2 regions of the Duganella paludis genome follow, and region 1 is predicted to be linked to the other one. Evidence: riboswitches for the same ligand, from Rfam matches in the RefSeq annotation. Region 1 holds a riboswitch; the other holds the start of a gene.

Evidence for each region. Region 1 has a riboswitch for cobalamin ahead of ACXZ1M_RS05405 (MotA/TolQ/ExbB proton channel family protein). Riboswitches for the same ligand answer to the same signal wherever they lie in the genome.
Region 2: linked by a shared signal. The riboswitch ahead of ACXZ1M_RS17245 (TonB-dependent receptor domain-containing protein) and the one ahead of ACXZ1M_RS05405 (MotA/TolQ/ExbB proton channel family protein) in region 1 are both predicted to bind cobalamin.

Annotation. Positions count from the first base shown of each region.
Region 1 is NZ_CM136922.1:1,190,536-1,197,530, forward strand. Features, by position in the region: gene ACXZ1M_RS05395 (cobaltochelatase subunit CobN) at 1-2,871, opposite strand, end outside; gene ACXZ1M_RS05400 (DUF2149 domain-containing protein) at 2,858-3,193, opposite strand; gene ACXZ1M_RS05405 (MotA/TolQ/ExbB proton channel family protein) at 3,195-3,761, opposite strand; cobalamin riboswitch at 3,900-4,115, opposite strand; gene cueR (Cu(I)-responsive transcriptional regulator) at 4,120-4,506, opposite strand; gene ACXZ1M_RS05415 (heavy metal translocating P-type ATPase) at 4,503-6,890, opposite strand; gene ACXZ1M_RS05420 (FecR family protein) at 6,959-6,995, opposite strand, start outside.
Region 2 is NZ_CM136922.1:3,901,603-3,908,597, reverse strand. Features, by position in the region: gene cobT (nicotinate-nucleotide--dimethylbenzimidazole phosphoribosyltransferase) at 121-1,146, shown strand; gene ACXZ1M_RS17255 (adenosylcobinamide-GDP ribazoletransferase) at 1,146-1,913, shown strand; gene ACXZ1M_RS17250 (histidine phosphatase family protein) at 1,922-2,437, shown strand; cobalamin riboswitch at 2,442-2,662, shown strand; gene ACXZ1M_RS17245 (TonB-dependent receptor domain-containing protein) at 2,733-4,592, shown strand; gene ACXZ1M_RS17240 (FecCD family ABC transporter permease) at 4,650-5,672, shown strand; gene ACXZ1M_RS17235 (ABC transporter ATP-binding protein) at 5,675-6,445, shown strand; gene cobO (cob(I)yrinic acid a,c-diamide adenosyltransferase) at 6,445-6,995, shown strand, end outside.

The DNA.
Region 1 (6,995 bases):
GCCATACGCGCCGCTCGGCACGCCGAAGATGCGCACCGACGCCATGCGCTGCGCCTCTTCCGGCGCGATGCCACGTGCACTCAGCGCGGCGGCGGTCTTGCGGCTGTTGGCAGCCATCACGTTGCCGCCTTCGTCGTCCTGCTTCTGCGCCAGCTGCGCCGCCTGGTCCATCAGCACCAGCAGATTGGGGAACAGGTCGCGGAACAGGCCGGAGGACACCAGCGTCACGTCCACGCGCGGACGGCCAAGCTGCTTGCGGCTCAGCGCTTCCACGCCGGTCACGCGGCCGCGTTCATCCCAGGTCGGACGCACGCCCATCAGCGCCATCGCCTGCGCTTCCATAACGCCTTCATGCCGCGACGTCTCCACGCCCCACAGGTTCATGCTGAGCTTTTGCGGATAGGCGCCGTGGCGCTTGCGGTAATCGTCCGCCAGTTGCTGCGCCAGTTTCGCGCCTGCTTCATACGTCGTCTTGCTCGGAATGCGCGACGGATCGAGGCCGAAGAAGTTACGGCCGGTCGGCAGCGCGTTCGGATTGCGCACCAGGTCCGCGCTGGCGCCGCTCGGGATGTAGCGTCCGGACAGCGCCTGCATCAGGCGGTCCAGCTCCAGCTGCGCGCTTTGCTTGATGTCCGCTTCCAGCTGCGCGATGCGCGCCGTCTTCTGATCAGGCGTGGAAACGCTATCGAGACTGACCACGGCGCGCGCCGTGGCGTTGCGCTGCTCCGCGTTCGGCGCCACGCCGAAGGTGTGCAGGCCGAACGGCGTCAGCTTGTTGCCGGTATCGTCCAGATACTCTTCCAGCGCTTCCATGTCGGCTTCCGATTTCAGCGCCGTCTTCTTCATGTCCTTCAACACGCCGCTTTTGGCGGCCAGGCGGTTCAGCGCCACCAGGTGGGTGCTGGCCAGCAGCGGACTTTTTTGCTCGGCCACGCGGTAGTCGTTCAGCAGCGCGAGCAGCTCGCGCAGGTCCGGATTCAGGCCGGCCGTATCGAACGGTGGCGTCATGTGGTCGATGATGGTCGCCATGCCGCGCCGCTTGGCTTGCAGGCCCTCGCCCACGTCGTCCATCACGTAGGGATAGATGTTGGGCATGGCGCCGATCAGCGCTTCGGTCGGATCGCTTTCGGACAGGCCGGCCTCTTTGCCGGTCAACCACTCCTGCGTGCCGTGGGTGCCGATGTGCATGACGGCGTTGGCCTGGAAGTCCTTCTGCAGCCACAGATAGAACGCGATGTATTCATGCGACGGTGGCATGCTCACTTCATTGTGCAGCTTCTCCAGGTTCTGCTCCCAAGCGCGGCCGGGCTGCGGCGCCATCAGCACATTGCCGAAGCGGCGCGCGGGGTAGACGAAGAACGCCTCGCCCTTCGCATTGCGCCACAGGACCGGCGCCTTTTCCGGCTGGCCCCACGACTGTTCGATCGACACGCGCAGCGGCTGCGGCAAGGCCGCGAACCATTGCTGGTAATCGGCCAGCGGCACCAGCAAGGCCTGGCCGCTTTCGGCTAGATGCTTCAGGCCCGCCAAGTAGTCGCCCTTGGATTTTCCAGGGTAGTTGCCCCACTTCTGGATCTCGCCTTGCAGCGCACCTTCCGAATCCGGCACCGCCTCGCCGACACGGTAGCCGTCACGCTTCAGCCGTTGAACGATCTGCCACAGGCTTTCCGGCAGCACGTTCAGATACGCCGCGCCGATGGTTTCGGAGCCGTGCGGATAATTAAAGTAAATCATGGCGATATGCTTGTCGCCGTTGCCCTGCTTGCGCAGCGCCAGCCAGGCCGCAACGCGCTCATTGAGGCGCTCGATGCGCTCCGCGATCGGCGTCTCTTCAACGTAGGCCAGGCCGGTCTGCGCATCGCTGATGCGTTCGCGGCTGGCGACCACGGTCGGCTGGATCAGGCCCGCCGCTTCGGCGCCGGCCAGCTGCCAGGTGCGCTCGATGATATCGAGGCCGGTCTTGGACTCCTGCCACTGCGCCAGCGTTTGCTGGCTCAGGGTGATGGCGTTAATCGCCGGCACGCCGATCTTGTCGAGAATGGCGCCGACGCTGGCGGTGCCGCCCACCTTCATGCCCAGCGCGACGATCAGCTCCACGCGGCTCTTGCCGTTTTCATCGAGCAGCAGCTTGAGCGGCGTTTCGTAGGGATAGCCGAACACCGGCAGCGTGTTATAGCCGCTGGCCTCCAGCCGCGCCACGATGGCCGCCAGCGGCAGCGTTTGTCCCGCCACCAGACTGGCACGGTAGAACGGCACGGCGATCCACGGCGCACCGGGTTTGTGATGCGCGTAGCCGCGCACGTACTCGTCGTAGGTATTGACGGTGCGGTTGGCCTGCACATCGTACAGGCCCGATTCCGGCATCGCATGCACCGGCGCCACGCTAACGCTGGAGCCGAAGCTGTTGCGCAGGATGTAGCGCAGCAGGTTGCCGATGTTTTCCACGCCGCCTTCGGCGTGATACGCCTGGATGGCCTTGTCGTCGCGCACACCCAGCTCGCGCAGGCTGTCGTCGATGGCGCCAACGGCGAACACCTGCTTGCGCGCCTTTTGCAGCGCTTGCAGTTCGACGGTCAGCCCCGCCATGGCCTGGCGGCCTTTGACGCTGACCACCGCCACGTCGGCGGCGGCCAGCGCGGCGCGGTCAGCCGGCGTCAGGCCGTTCACCGGGATAATGCGGATGGCGACGTTCAGCTGCTTCAGCTCATCCTGCAGTCCGCGCACCGCCAGCACGGTCGGTCGCGACTCCACGTCGCCCAGCATCAGGGCCAGGGTGCGCGGCGCCGGCGCGGTGCGCGCAACGCCGCCCAGGCCCAGCGCCAGCAATGTCAGCAAACACAGGGCCGCAGCCCATAACTTATTCCGGAACATAGATCACCTTTCCATCCGGCAGCTGATATGCAGTGCCCAAACGTTTGCCAGCGCCGGACAGCGGCTGGTCGCTTACCTTGCTCACCTTGATTTCCGCGCCCTTCTTGGTCAGCACTTCCACGCGGCCGTCGGCGGTCTTCTTGGCGATCGTGACTTCGGAGTTCGGGTCCAGCAGATCCATCATGTTCCAGGCCGAGAACAGCGCCAGCATCATCGCCACGATGAACACAATGCTGGCGTCGAACAGGTTGGCCACGCCGGACAGCGGGTCTTCCGCGTGCTCGCCGATGCGGCTGTAGCGGTGTTTGTTCAGATAGCGCATCTCAGCCCTCCGACGCCAGCAGCGACTCGGCGGCAAACGCGATCTCGGTCAGGTCGCTGCGCAGCCAGTGCTCGCGCACCAGCGTCAACACGTAAGCGGCAACGCTGCAGGCCAGGCCCACCACGGTGGCGGTGAACGCGGTGGTCATCGACTCGGCCATCTTCGGCAGGTTGCCCTGCGCCAGGCCGGCCAGCGAGATGCCCATCGGGATCAGGGTGCCCATCAGGCCCAGTGCCGGGCCGACGCGCACCACGAAGCGCACGCCATCCAGGCGCCGCACGCCGCTGGCGTCGGCGTGCTGCACCACGCGCTCCAGGCGCGCATCAAGTCCGGGCTCGCCCGGCAGCGTGGTCAAGGCGGCGGCCATCTGCTGTTTGGCGGTGGCGACCAGCACGCGCACGCCGCGCCGGCGTTCCAGCCATTCGGCGCCGAAGGTGCCGAAGCACACCAGCACGTGCAGCACCAGCGCGGCGATGCCGAGCAAGACCGGCAGGTAAAGCACATTGGAAATGGAATACAGCAGTGTCTCGATAGAGTGGATGGCTGCGTCGGCGGGCTGGTTTAACATGGACGGGTCCTGAAAAGGCAGCGCGCAGCGACGCACGGACGGCACAGCCGCGTCGCGCTGAATAGGTGCATAAAAATGATTTGACTACAGATGCAAACCGCTCACCTCCCCGTGAGCGGTTTGAACAGAAATGCCTGCGGCATTTCCACCTGTTTGGCCGGTATCCGGGCTGGCAAGCATTCCCGCCTGACCTTCCCATGCACGAGGCACAGTGGCATAGCGAAGCGGGTTGTCGTGTGAACGACGCTTGTTTACCGTTGCGGGGGCAGCACAGGTTGGCCGGTGAAGGCTCCCTGTTTCCCGTTTAACTGCGCATCCGGACGGACGCGCGGGCACCAAAACGTGGCAGGATTATACGTCAGTTGGCCAGGCTTTGGAGGATTGGACAGTCGGGCCGGTCATCGCCGTGGCAGCAGCCGGCCAGTGTTTGCAGGGTGTCGCGCATTTCGGTCAGTTCGGCGATGCGCTGGTTGAGCTGCTCCACGTGGCCGAGCGCGACGGTTTTGACGTCCGCGCTGGCGCGCCCCTTGTTCTGCCACAGCGACAGCAGGTCGCGGATCTGGTCCAGCGAAAAGCCCAGCTGGCGCGCGCGTTTGACGAAGCGCAGCGTGTGCAGGTCGTTCTCTCCGTAGATGCGGTAGCCGGCGTCGGTGCGCCTGCCCGCCGGGATCAGGGCGATGCTTTCGTAGTAGCGGATCATTTTCGCCGAGACGCCGGTCGCCGATGCTGCCTGTCCGATGTTCATGTGGTCTGCTCCGGTTTCCAGCGCCGCAGCAGCAGCGCGTTGCTGATCACGCTGACGGAGCTGAGCGCCATGGCGCCGCCGGCCACCATGGGGTTGAGCAGCCCGCACACCGCCAGCGGTATGCCGATCAGGTTGTAGATGAAGGCCCAGAACAGGTTCTGGCGAATCTTGTTGTAGCTGCGGCGCGAGATCGAGATGGCTGCCGCCACCAGGGCTGGATCGCCGCGCATCAGGGTGATGCCGGCGGCGTGCATGGCGACGTCGGTGCCGCTGGACATGGCGATGCCGACGTCCGCCGCTGCCAATGCCGGCGCGTCGTTGATGCCGTCACCGACCATGGCGATGGTGGCGCCGTCCCGCCTGAGGGCGGCGATGGCTTGGGCTTTGTCGGCCGGCAGCATGTTGGCGACAATGCGGCGCACGCCGAGCTGCTGACCGACCGCGTCGGCGCTGCCCTGGTTGTCGCCGGTGAGCAGGACGGTGTCGATGCCCATGGCGTGCAGCGCTTCGATGGCGGCGCGCGCTTGTGGCTTGATGCGGTCGCCGAAGGCCAGTAGGCCGATTAGCTGGCGGGTGTTGGCGTCGGCCAGCCAGGAGATGGTGTGGCCGGCGTGCTCCAACGCTTCGGCGCGCGATGCAAGGGCTTGCAAGGAGACGCCCTGCTCTTGCATCAGGCGCGTGCTGCCCAACACCAGCCGCGCGCCGTCGACGGTCGCCGCCACGCCGCGCCCGGGCAAGGCGGAGACATCGGATGCCCGCGGCGCGACGCCCGCGCCGACGGTGGCGGTGGTGGCGGCGACGGTGCCGGTGCCGGTGCCGGTGCCAGTGGCGGTGGTGGCGGTGGAGGCTGTGGCGGCGACGGTGCCGGTGCCGGTGGCGGCCGTGGCGGCAGCCGAGCGGGCTTCCGCTGCTTGCACTACAGCGCGCGCCAGTGCGTGTTCGCTGCCGCGCTGCACGGCGGCGGCCAGTTGTAGCAACCGCGTTTCGTCCACGCCCGGCGCCGCCGCCAGTTCGGCCAGTGATGGCTGGCCTTCGGTCAACGTGCCGGTCTTGTCGAAGGCGACGGTGGTGATGCGATGCGCCAGCTCCAGCGCCTCGGCGTCCTTGATCAGGATGCCATGGCGCGCGGCGACGCCGGTGCCGGCCATGATGGCGGCCGGCGTCGCCAGCCCGAGCGCGCACGGACAGGCGATCACCAGTACCGCCACCGCATTGATGATGGCTTGCTGCGCGTCGCCGCCGAACAACCACCAGCCGCCAAAGGTCAGCAGCGCCAGCACCAGCACCACCGGCACGAAGACTGCGCTCACGCGATCGACCAGGTGCTGTACCGGCGCCTTGGCGGCCTGCGCGTCTTCCACCAGGCGGATGATGCGCGCCAGCGTGCTCTCCGCACCGACCGCGTTCACGCGCACCAGCAGCAGGCCTTCGCCGTTGATGGCGCCTCCCGTCACCCGCTCGCCCGCGTGGCGCGCGACCGGCAGGCTCTCGCCGGTGATCAGGGCTTCATCGACATGGCTGGCGCCTTCGGTGATCTCGCCATCGGCCGCGATGCGCTCACCGGGTCGGATCACGATGATGTCGCCCACGCTTACCTCGTTGATGGCGACATCGACATCCTGCCCGCCACGCCGCACGCGGGCCGATTCGGGACGCAGCGTTTGCAGGGCGCGAATGGCTTCGGCGGTTTGCCGCTTGGCGCGCGTCTCCAGCCATTTGCCCAACAGGACCAAGGTGATGACCACCGCCGAGGCTTCGAAGTACAGATGCGGCATGGGGCCGGCGGCGAACATCTGGTAGACGCTCAGGCCATAGGCGGCGCTGGTGCCGATGGCCACCAGCAGATCCATGTTGCCGCTGCGGGCGCGCGCCGCCAGCCAGCCGGCGCGATAGAAACGCGCGCCCAGCCAGAACTGCACCGGCGTGGCGAGCAGCCATTGCAGGCGGCCGTCCAGCATCCAGTGGATGCCGGCCAGTTCCAACAGCATGGGGATAATCAGCGGCAGGGAGAACAGCGCCGCCAGCAGGACGGCGAGGCCGCCGCGCGGCGCGGAGAATACTGCGCGACGGGATGATGAGACGGTGGCGGTGGCGGTGGTCGTGGCGGTCGCGGTGGCGGCTGTTGCGGTGGTCGCGGTCCCGGTGGAGGTGGCGGCGGGAGCGGCGAACGCCGGCTCGGGCTGCGAAGCCTGGTAGCCGGCCTTGTCGATGGCCTGCGCCAGCACGGCAAAGTCCAGCACCTGGGCCGACTCCACCCGCGCCATCTCGGTGGCGAGATTGACGCTGACCTTGTCGACGCCCGGCACGGCCGCCAGCACGCGCTCCACCCTGCCGACGCAGGAGGCGCAGCTCATGCCTTCAATTTTGATCGCTTGCTGATTCATGGGACACCCAACGCTGTTTTCACCAACTACAGCATCAAGTATCCCACGATTGGAAGGTCAAGACATTTTTAGCGGACTTCGCAATCCACTTCGCTGCTCTTGGGT
Region 2 (6,995 bases), 2.7 Mb from region 1:
CTTCTTTTTCTCGCTAACTTCACACTTACATGTGTTGTCTTGCGAGGGACAGAATCATAACAAGGGCCGCCGCGTCTGGCAAGGGTAGAATATTAAATTCTTCGATTCACCACACTGCCCATGTCCATCTCCCCTACTCATAACGCTGCGCTGGCCGCCGAACTCGACCGCGCTATTAATAACAAGACCAAGCCGCTGGGCAGCCTGGGCGTGCTGGAGACGCTGGCCCGCCAGATCGGCCTGATCCAGAACACCCGCGACATCGCGCTGCGTCAACCTTCTATATTAGTGTTCGCCGCCGACCATGGCATCGTCGCCGAAGGCGTCTCCGCCTATCCGCAGGACGTGACCTGGCAGATGGTGGAAAACTTCCTCGCCGGCGGCGCCGCCATCAATGTGTTCGCGGCGCAGAACAACTGCGCGCTGCGCGTCATCGACGCCGGCGTCAATCACGACTTCGGCCCGCGCGACGGCCTGACCGACCGCAAGCTGGCCCACGGCACCCGCAACTTCTCACAGGAACCGGCCATGAGCCACGATCTGTGCCAGACCGCCCTGGCCGCCGGCATGGCGCTGGCCGCCGAGCTGGAAGGCAATGTCGTCGGCTTCGGCGAAATGGGCATCGGCAATACCACCGCCGCCGCCGCGCTGATGCACAAGCTCACCGGCATTCCGGTGGCGCAATGCGTAGGCGCCGGCACCGGCTTGTCGGCAGAAGGCGTGCTCCACAAGCAGCGCGTGATCGAGGCGGCCGTCGCCAAACACGCTGACGCCACCGAGCCGTTGGACGTGCTGGCCACCTTCGGCGGCCTGGAAATCGCCATGATGGCCGGCGCCATGCTGAAAGCCGCCGAACTGCGCAAAGTCTTGCTGATCGACGGCTTCATCGTCACCAGCGCCCTGCTGGTGGCGGCGCGCATGCAGCCCGCCATTCTCGACTACTGCGTGTTCGCCCACTGCTCCAATGAAAGCGGCCACCAGCAAATGCTGCCCGCACTGGGCGCGACGCCGCTGCTGAATCTCGGCCTGCGCCTGGGCGAAGGCACCGGCTGCGCGCTGGCGCTGCCGCTGCTGCATGCGGCCGTCAACTTCCTGAACCAGATGGCGACCTTCGAATCGGCGCAGGTCAGCGAAAAGTCGGAATGATGCATCAGCTCCGCCTGTTCTTCACCGCGCTGCAGTTCTTCACCCGCCTGCCGATACCCGGCTGGGTGGGCTTTGATCCGGCGTGGCTGAACCAGGCGTCGCGCTACTTCCCGCTGGTGGGCGTGGTGGTGGCGCTGATCACCGCCGCCGCCTACGCGCTGGCGGTGCAAGTGCTGCCGCCGCCGGTCGCCGCCATCATCTCCACCGCCATCGGCATCTACGCCACCGGCGCGTTTCATGAAGACGGCTTTGCCGACATGTGCGACGGCTTCGGCGGCGGCATGACGCCGGAGCGCGTGCTGGAGATCATGAAGGATTCACGCATCGGTGCTTACGGTGCGATCGGCACCATCTGCATGCTGGCGCTGAAGCTGACCGCGCTGGCGATGCTGCCGCCGCTGGCCGCCATCGGCGCGCTGCTGGTGGCGCATCCACTATCGCGCCTGATGGCTACTTCGCTGATCTGGCGCCTCGACTACGCGCGCGCCGAAGGCAAGGCCAAGCCGCTGGCGCACAAGATGAGCGGCACCGAGTTCCTGCTCGCCGCCATTTGCGCCGCCCTGCCCGTGCCGCTGGTGCTTGCGCTGAATTGGCTGCCGCCCGCCGCGCTGCTTGCCGGCGTGCCGGCCGCCGTCATCGCCACCTTCTGGCTGGCGCGCAAATGCGTGCGCCGCATCGGCGGCTATACCGGCGATTGCCTGGGCGCCGTGCAGCAGGTGGCCGAAGTCATGTTCTACCTGTGCGCGCTGGCCAGCCTGACGTACTGAGGCCGATGATGAAGCTGATACTGGTCCGCCATCCGCAGCCCCTGGTCGCGCCGGGCATCTGCTACGGCAGCACCGACCTGGCGGTGGCGCCCGACCAGCTGGAACAGACCTTGGCCGCGCTGCGCCTGCCCGCCGGCCTACCCGTCTATTCCAGCCCATTGCGCCGCTGCGCCGAACTGGCGGCACGCATTTCGCCCTCGCCCCGCTACGACGCGCGCCTGGCCGAGATGCACTTCGGCGACTGGGAGATGCAGCCGTGGGACGCCATCTCCCGCGCCGCCATTGATGCCTGGGCCGCCGACATGGTCCACTACCGTCCCGGCAACGGCGAGAACGTGCTGCAGATGGCCGAACGCATCAGCGCCTTCTACCAGCAGTTGGACGGCGACGCCATCATCATCTGCCACGCCGGCGCCATGCGTCTGCTGGCCGCCCGCCACGCCGGACTGACGCCCGCCGACATGGCTCTGCAGGCCGCGCAAACCGCCCATCAAATCCCCTACGGCTCCACCTTGACCCTTTAAACCCGTATAATGTGCGGGTTTTGGTGCTCGCGCGCCTGTCCAGGCGCGTAGTTAAACGGGAAACACGAAGCCGCTCGCCGGCCAACGTGTGCTGCCCCCGCAACGGTAAGCAAGTGTCGCAGCGAAGCGCGACAAATCGCCTCTGACAACCACTGTGCCTGGGCATGGGAAGGTTAGGCGGTTCCACTTGTAAGCCCGGATACCGGCCAAATCAGGTGGAAGCGGGTACGCCCCGCTTCTGTTCACAATTGGCCTACGGGGACGTCGGCCGGTTGCTACTAACAGAAAAACTATCATGACCCTCCGTATCTCCCGTCCTGCGGCAATGACGTCGCTGGCGCTCGCCATGGCATCCTGCTATGCGTATGCCGAATCCGCACCTGCTGCTGCGCCAGCCGACACCGTGGTCGTCACCGCCACCCGCACACCGCAGCCGCTGGCCAACGTCATCAGCGACACCGTCACCATCGCCGCCGAACAGATTTCGGAATCCGGCGCCGTCTCCATCGTCGACCTGCTGCAGCGCCAGCGCGGCATCGAGATCGCCCGCAACGGCGGCGCCGGCACCTCGTCCAGCGTCTACCTGCGCGGCTCCAACAGCAACCAGACCCTGGTGCTGGTCGACGGCGCCCGTATCGGCTCCTCGACCACCGGCGCGGCCAGCTGGAGCGCCATTCCGCTGACCGCCATCGACCATATCGAAATCGTCTACGGCCCACTGAGCTCCCTGTACGGCGCCGACGCCATCGGCGGCGTGATCCAGATCTTCACCAAAAAAGGTAAAGGCGCACCGTCGGTCAGCGCCTTCGTCGGCTACGGCAGCGACAAAACGCGCGAAGCCGATGCCACCGTGTCCGGCGCCACCGGCGGTGAGCACAGCTTCAGCTACGCCGTCAGCGCCGGCAAGGAAAAATCGGACGGCTTCTCGGCCACCCGCCCAGGCAGCGCTTCGTACAACGCCGACCGCGACGGCTACGACAAGGACAACGCCTCCGGCCAATTCAGCCTGCAACTGGCGCCAGGCTACGAAGCCGGCGCCCTGTTCTTGTATAGCAAACTCGATTCGCAGTACGACGGCGGCGCATCGGCGTTCGATGTCCGCAGCACCAACAAGCTGCAGACCGCAGCCGTCTACGGCAAGGCCAGGTTCGTGCAAGGCGTCGACACCCTGCTGCAGTACTCGCAGAGCAAGGACAACAGCCAAAACTGGAGCAGCGCCTCCAGCTACTCGCGCATCGACTCCAAACAGACCGACATCACCCTGCAGAACGACGTGCGCATCGGCGAAGATGTGCTACAGGTGCTGTACGACCACCGCGAAGAAGAAGTGGACACCAACGGCTTCAAGCTGGATGACCCTACCCGCACCACCAATTCCTGGGCTGCTTCGTATAATGCCCGCCGTGGCGCCAGCCTGTTGAACGCCGCCGTGCGTCGCGACAAATCGGTCTACGGCGGTAAGACCACCGGCTCGGTAGGCCTGGGCTATGACTTCACCTCGCAGCTGCGCGCTACCGCCAGCTACGGCACCAGCTTCCGCGCGCCGACCTACAACGAGTTGTACTACCCAGGCTACGGCAACGCGGCCAACAAACCGGAAGTGGGCAAGAACGCGGAGATCGGCGTGCGCTGGGATGACGGTGTCAATGCCCTCAGCGCCAGCTACTATCACAACAAGCTGACCGACCTGCTGGTCAACACCACGCCATGCCCATACCCCGGCTACTCCTTCGGCTGCGCGTACAACGTCAGCAAGGCGCTGCTGGAAGGCGTGACCATCGCCGGCGCCACCAAACTGGCCGGCGTTAACCTGACCGCCAGCATCGACCTGCAAGACCCGCAGGACGAAACTGCCAACAAGCGTCTCGCGCGCCGCTCCAAAAAGCACGGCAACGTGACGGCGGACTACAGCATCCGCTCGTTCAAGCTGGGTGCGGAACTGACCTTCTCCGGCGACCGCTTCGACGATGCGGCCAACAAGAACCGCCTGGGCGGCTATGGCCTGGTGAACCTGTACGCGACCTACGCCATCAGCTCCGACTGGTCGGCGCTGGTCCGCTGGAACAACATCGCCGACAAGCAGTACGACCTGGCCCGCAACTATGCGACGCCTGGCTCGAACGTGTTTGCCGGCATCCGTTACGGCTACAAATAATGGTGTAACCTGCCGGGGACTAGCTTCCGTCCCCGGCAGTTTTTTTGAAAGCAGTGCATGCATTCTTTCTCCCGCAATCTGCGACAACGCGCCGCCATCACCCTGGCCGGCCTGCTGCTGTTCGCGTTTGCCAGCCTGGTTTTCTCGGGCATGACCGGTTCGGTCGCCATTCCTCTTTCCGATATTCCTCCGGCGCTCAACGAGCTGCTGCACGGCCAGGCCTCGACGCTGGCCGCCACCCTGCTTGACTTGCGTGTCAGCCGCGCGGTCTCCGCCTTCGTCACCGGCGCCGCGCTGTCGCTGGCCGGCGTGATGATGCAGGCGCTGTTGCGCAATCCCCTGGCCGATCCTTATGTGCTTGGCCTGTCGGCCGGCGCCTCCGTCGGCGCGCTGGCCGCGCTGCTGTTCATGTGCGCCGCCTGGATGGTCGATGCCGCCGCTTTCGGCGGCGCGGTCGCCGTCTCCATGATGTTGTATGTGCTGGCCCGGCGCGACCTGCGCGGAGGCACGGCGGCCGAAGGCGGCACCTCGCTGTTGCTGCTGACCGGCGCCATCCTGTCCTCCGCCTGCATGGCGCTGGTGACGCTGATGCTGTCCATCGCCCCCGAGAGCCGCCTGCGCAGCATGGTGTTCTGGATGATCGGCGACCTGTCCGGCACCCAGGTGCGCTGGCTGCCGTGGATCGTGCTGTTCGCCGCGCTGGCCTTCGCGCTGCGCAGCGCCCGCGCCATGAACGTGATGGCGCTGCACGCGGAAGCCGCCGCCACGCTGGGCATCCGCGTCGGCGCGCTGCGCAAGGGCCTGTTCTTCGTCTCCGGCCTGCTGACCGCCAGCGCCGTCACCAGCGCCGGCAGCATCGGCTTCGTTGGCCTGATCGTGCCGCATGCCTGCCGCTTCGCGGTCGGTCCCGACCACCGCATCCTGATTCCGGCCGCCACACTGGCCGGCGGCACCTTCCTGCTGCTGGCCGACACGCTGGCCCGCACCGCCATCGCGCCGCAACAGCTGCCGGTGGGCGTGGTGACCGCGCTGATCGGCGCGCCTGTCTTCCTGTATCAACTGCACCGCCTGCGCAAATGACGATGATCGGCACACACAAACTGTATCTGAGCGTCGGCCAGCGCCAGCTGGTGTCGGACCTCGACTGGCAAGTGAACGCCGGCGAATGCTGGAGCATCATCGGCCGCAACGGCGCCGGCAAGAGCACGCTGATGCGCGCACTGGCCGGACTGCGCGAGCCGGAAGCCGGGCACGTGACGCTGAACGGCCGCGCGCTGCCCGAATGGCCGCTGGCCGAACTGGCACGCCAGCGCGCCTTCCTGGCGCAAAGCCGCAGCGACGCCTTCGCCTACAGCGTGATCGAAACCGTGCTGTCGGCACGCCATCCCTATCACGACAACCGCTACTGGGAAGACAGCGACGACCACGCGATCGCCGTCAAATCGCTGGAAGCGATGGAAGTGGCCGACCTGTCCGCGCGCGACGTGCGCACCTTGTCCGGCGGCGAGCGCCAGCGCGTGGCCATTGCCGCCATGCTGGCACAGGACACCCCGTTGCTGCTGCTCGACGAGCCGGCCAACGCCCTGGACCTGGCGCACCAGGTCAGCGTGATGAGCATCCTGGCGCGGCTATGCCGCGAGCAGGGCAAGACCGCCGTCATGATCGGCCACGACCTGACGCTGGCGCACAGCGTCTCCACCCATGCGCTGCTGCTGAAGGGCGACGGCCGCTGGCTGGCCGGCGCCACGGCCGACGTGATGCAGGCCGATATCCTCAGCGATTATCTCGGCCACCCGATTGAAGTCATCCAGCACGGCAAGCGCAGCATCTTTATCCCCAACCAGGAAACCTAATGAGCGACGATATCAACGAACGTCACCGCGTGCGCATGGAGCGCAAGAAGGCCATCATCGACGCCAAGATCGCCGCTGCCGACAAGCAGATCGGCATCATCATCGTCAACACCGGCAACGGCAAGGGCAAGAGCTCCAGCGGTTTCGGCATGGCGATCCGCGCCATGGGGCACGGCATGAAGGTGGGCGTGGTGCAGTTCATCAAGGGCGCGATGCAAACCGGCGAGGAACGCTTCCTGCGCCGCTTCCCGGAAGAGATCAGCTTCCACGCCATGGGCGAGGGCTACACCTGGGAGACCCAGAACCGCGAGCGCGATATCGCCAAGGCGCAGCTGGCGTGGGAACAGGCCAAGCTGTTTTTAGCCGATCCGGAAATCGGGCTGGTGGTGTTCGATGAGCTGAACATCGCCCTGAAATACAAATATCTGGACGTGGAAACCGTCATCAACGACCTGCTGGCGCGTCCGCCCATGCAGCACGTGGTGATCACCGGCCGTGGCGCCCCGCCTGAGCTGATCGAGATCGCCGACACCGTGACGGAGATGGAAGT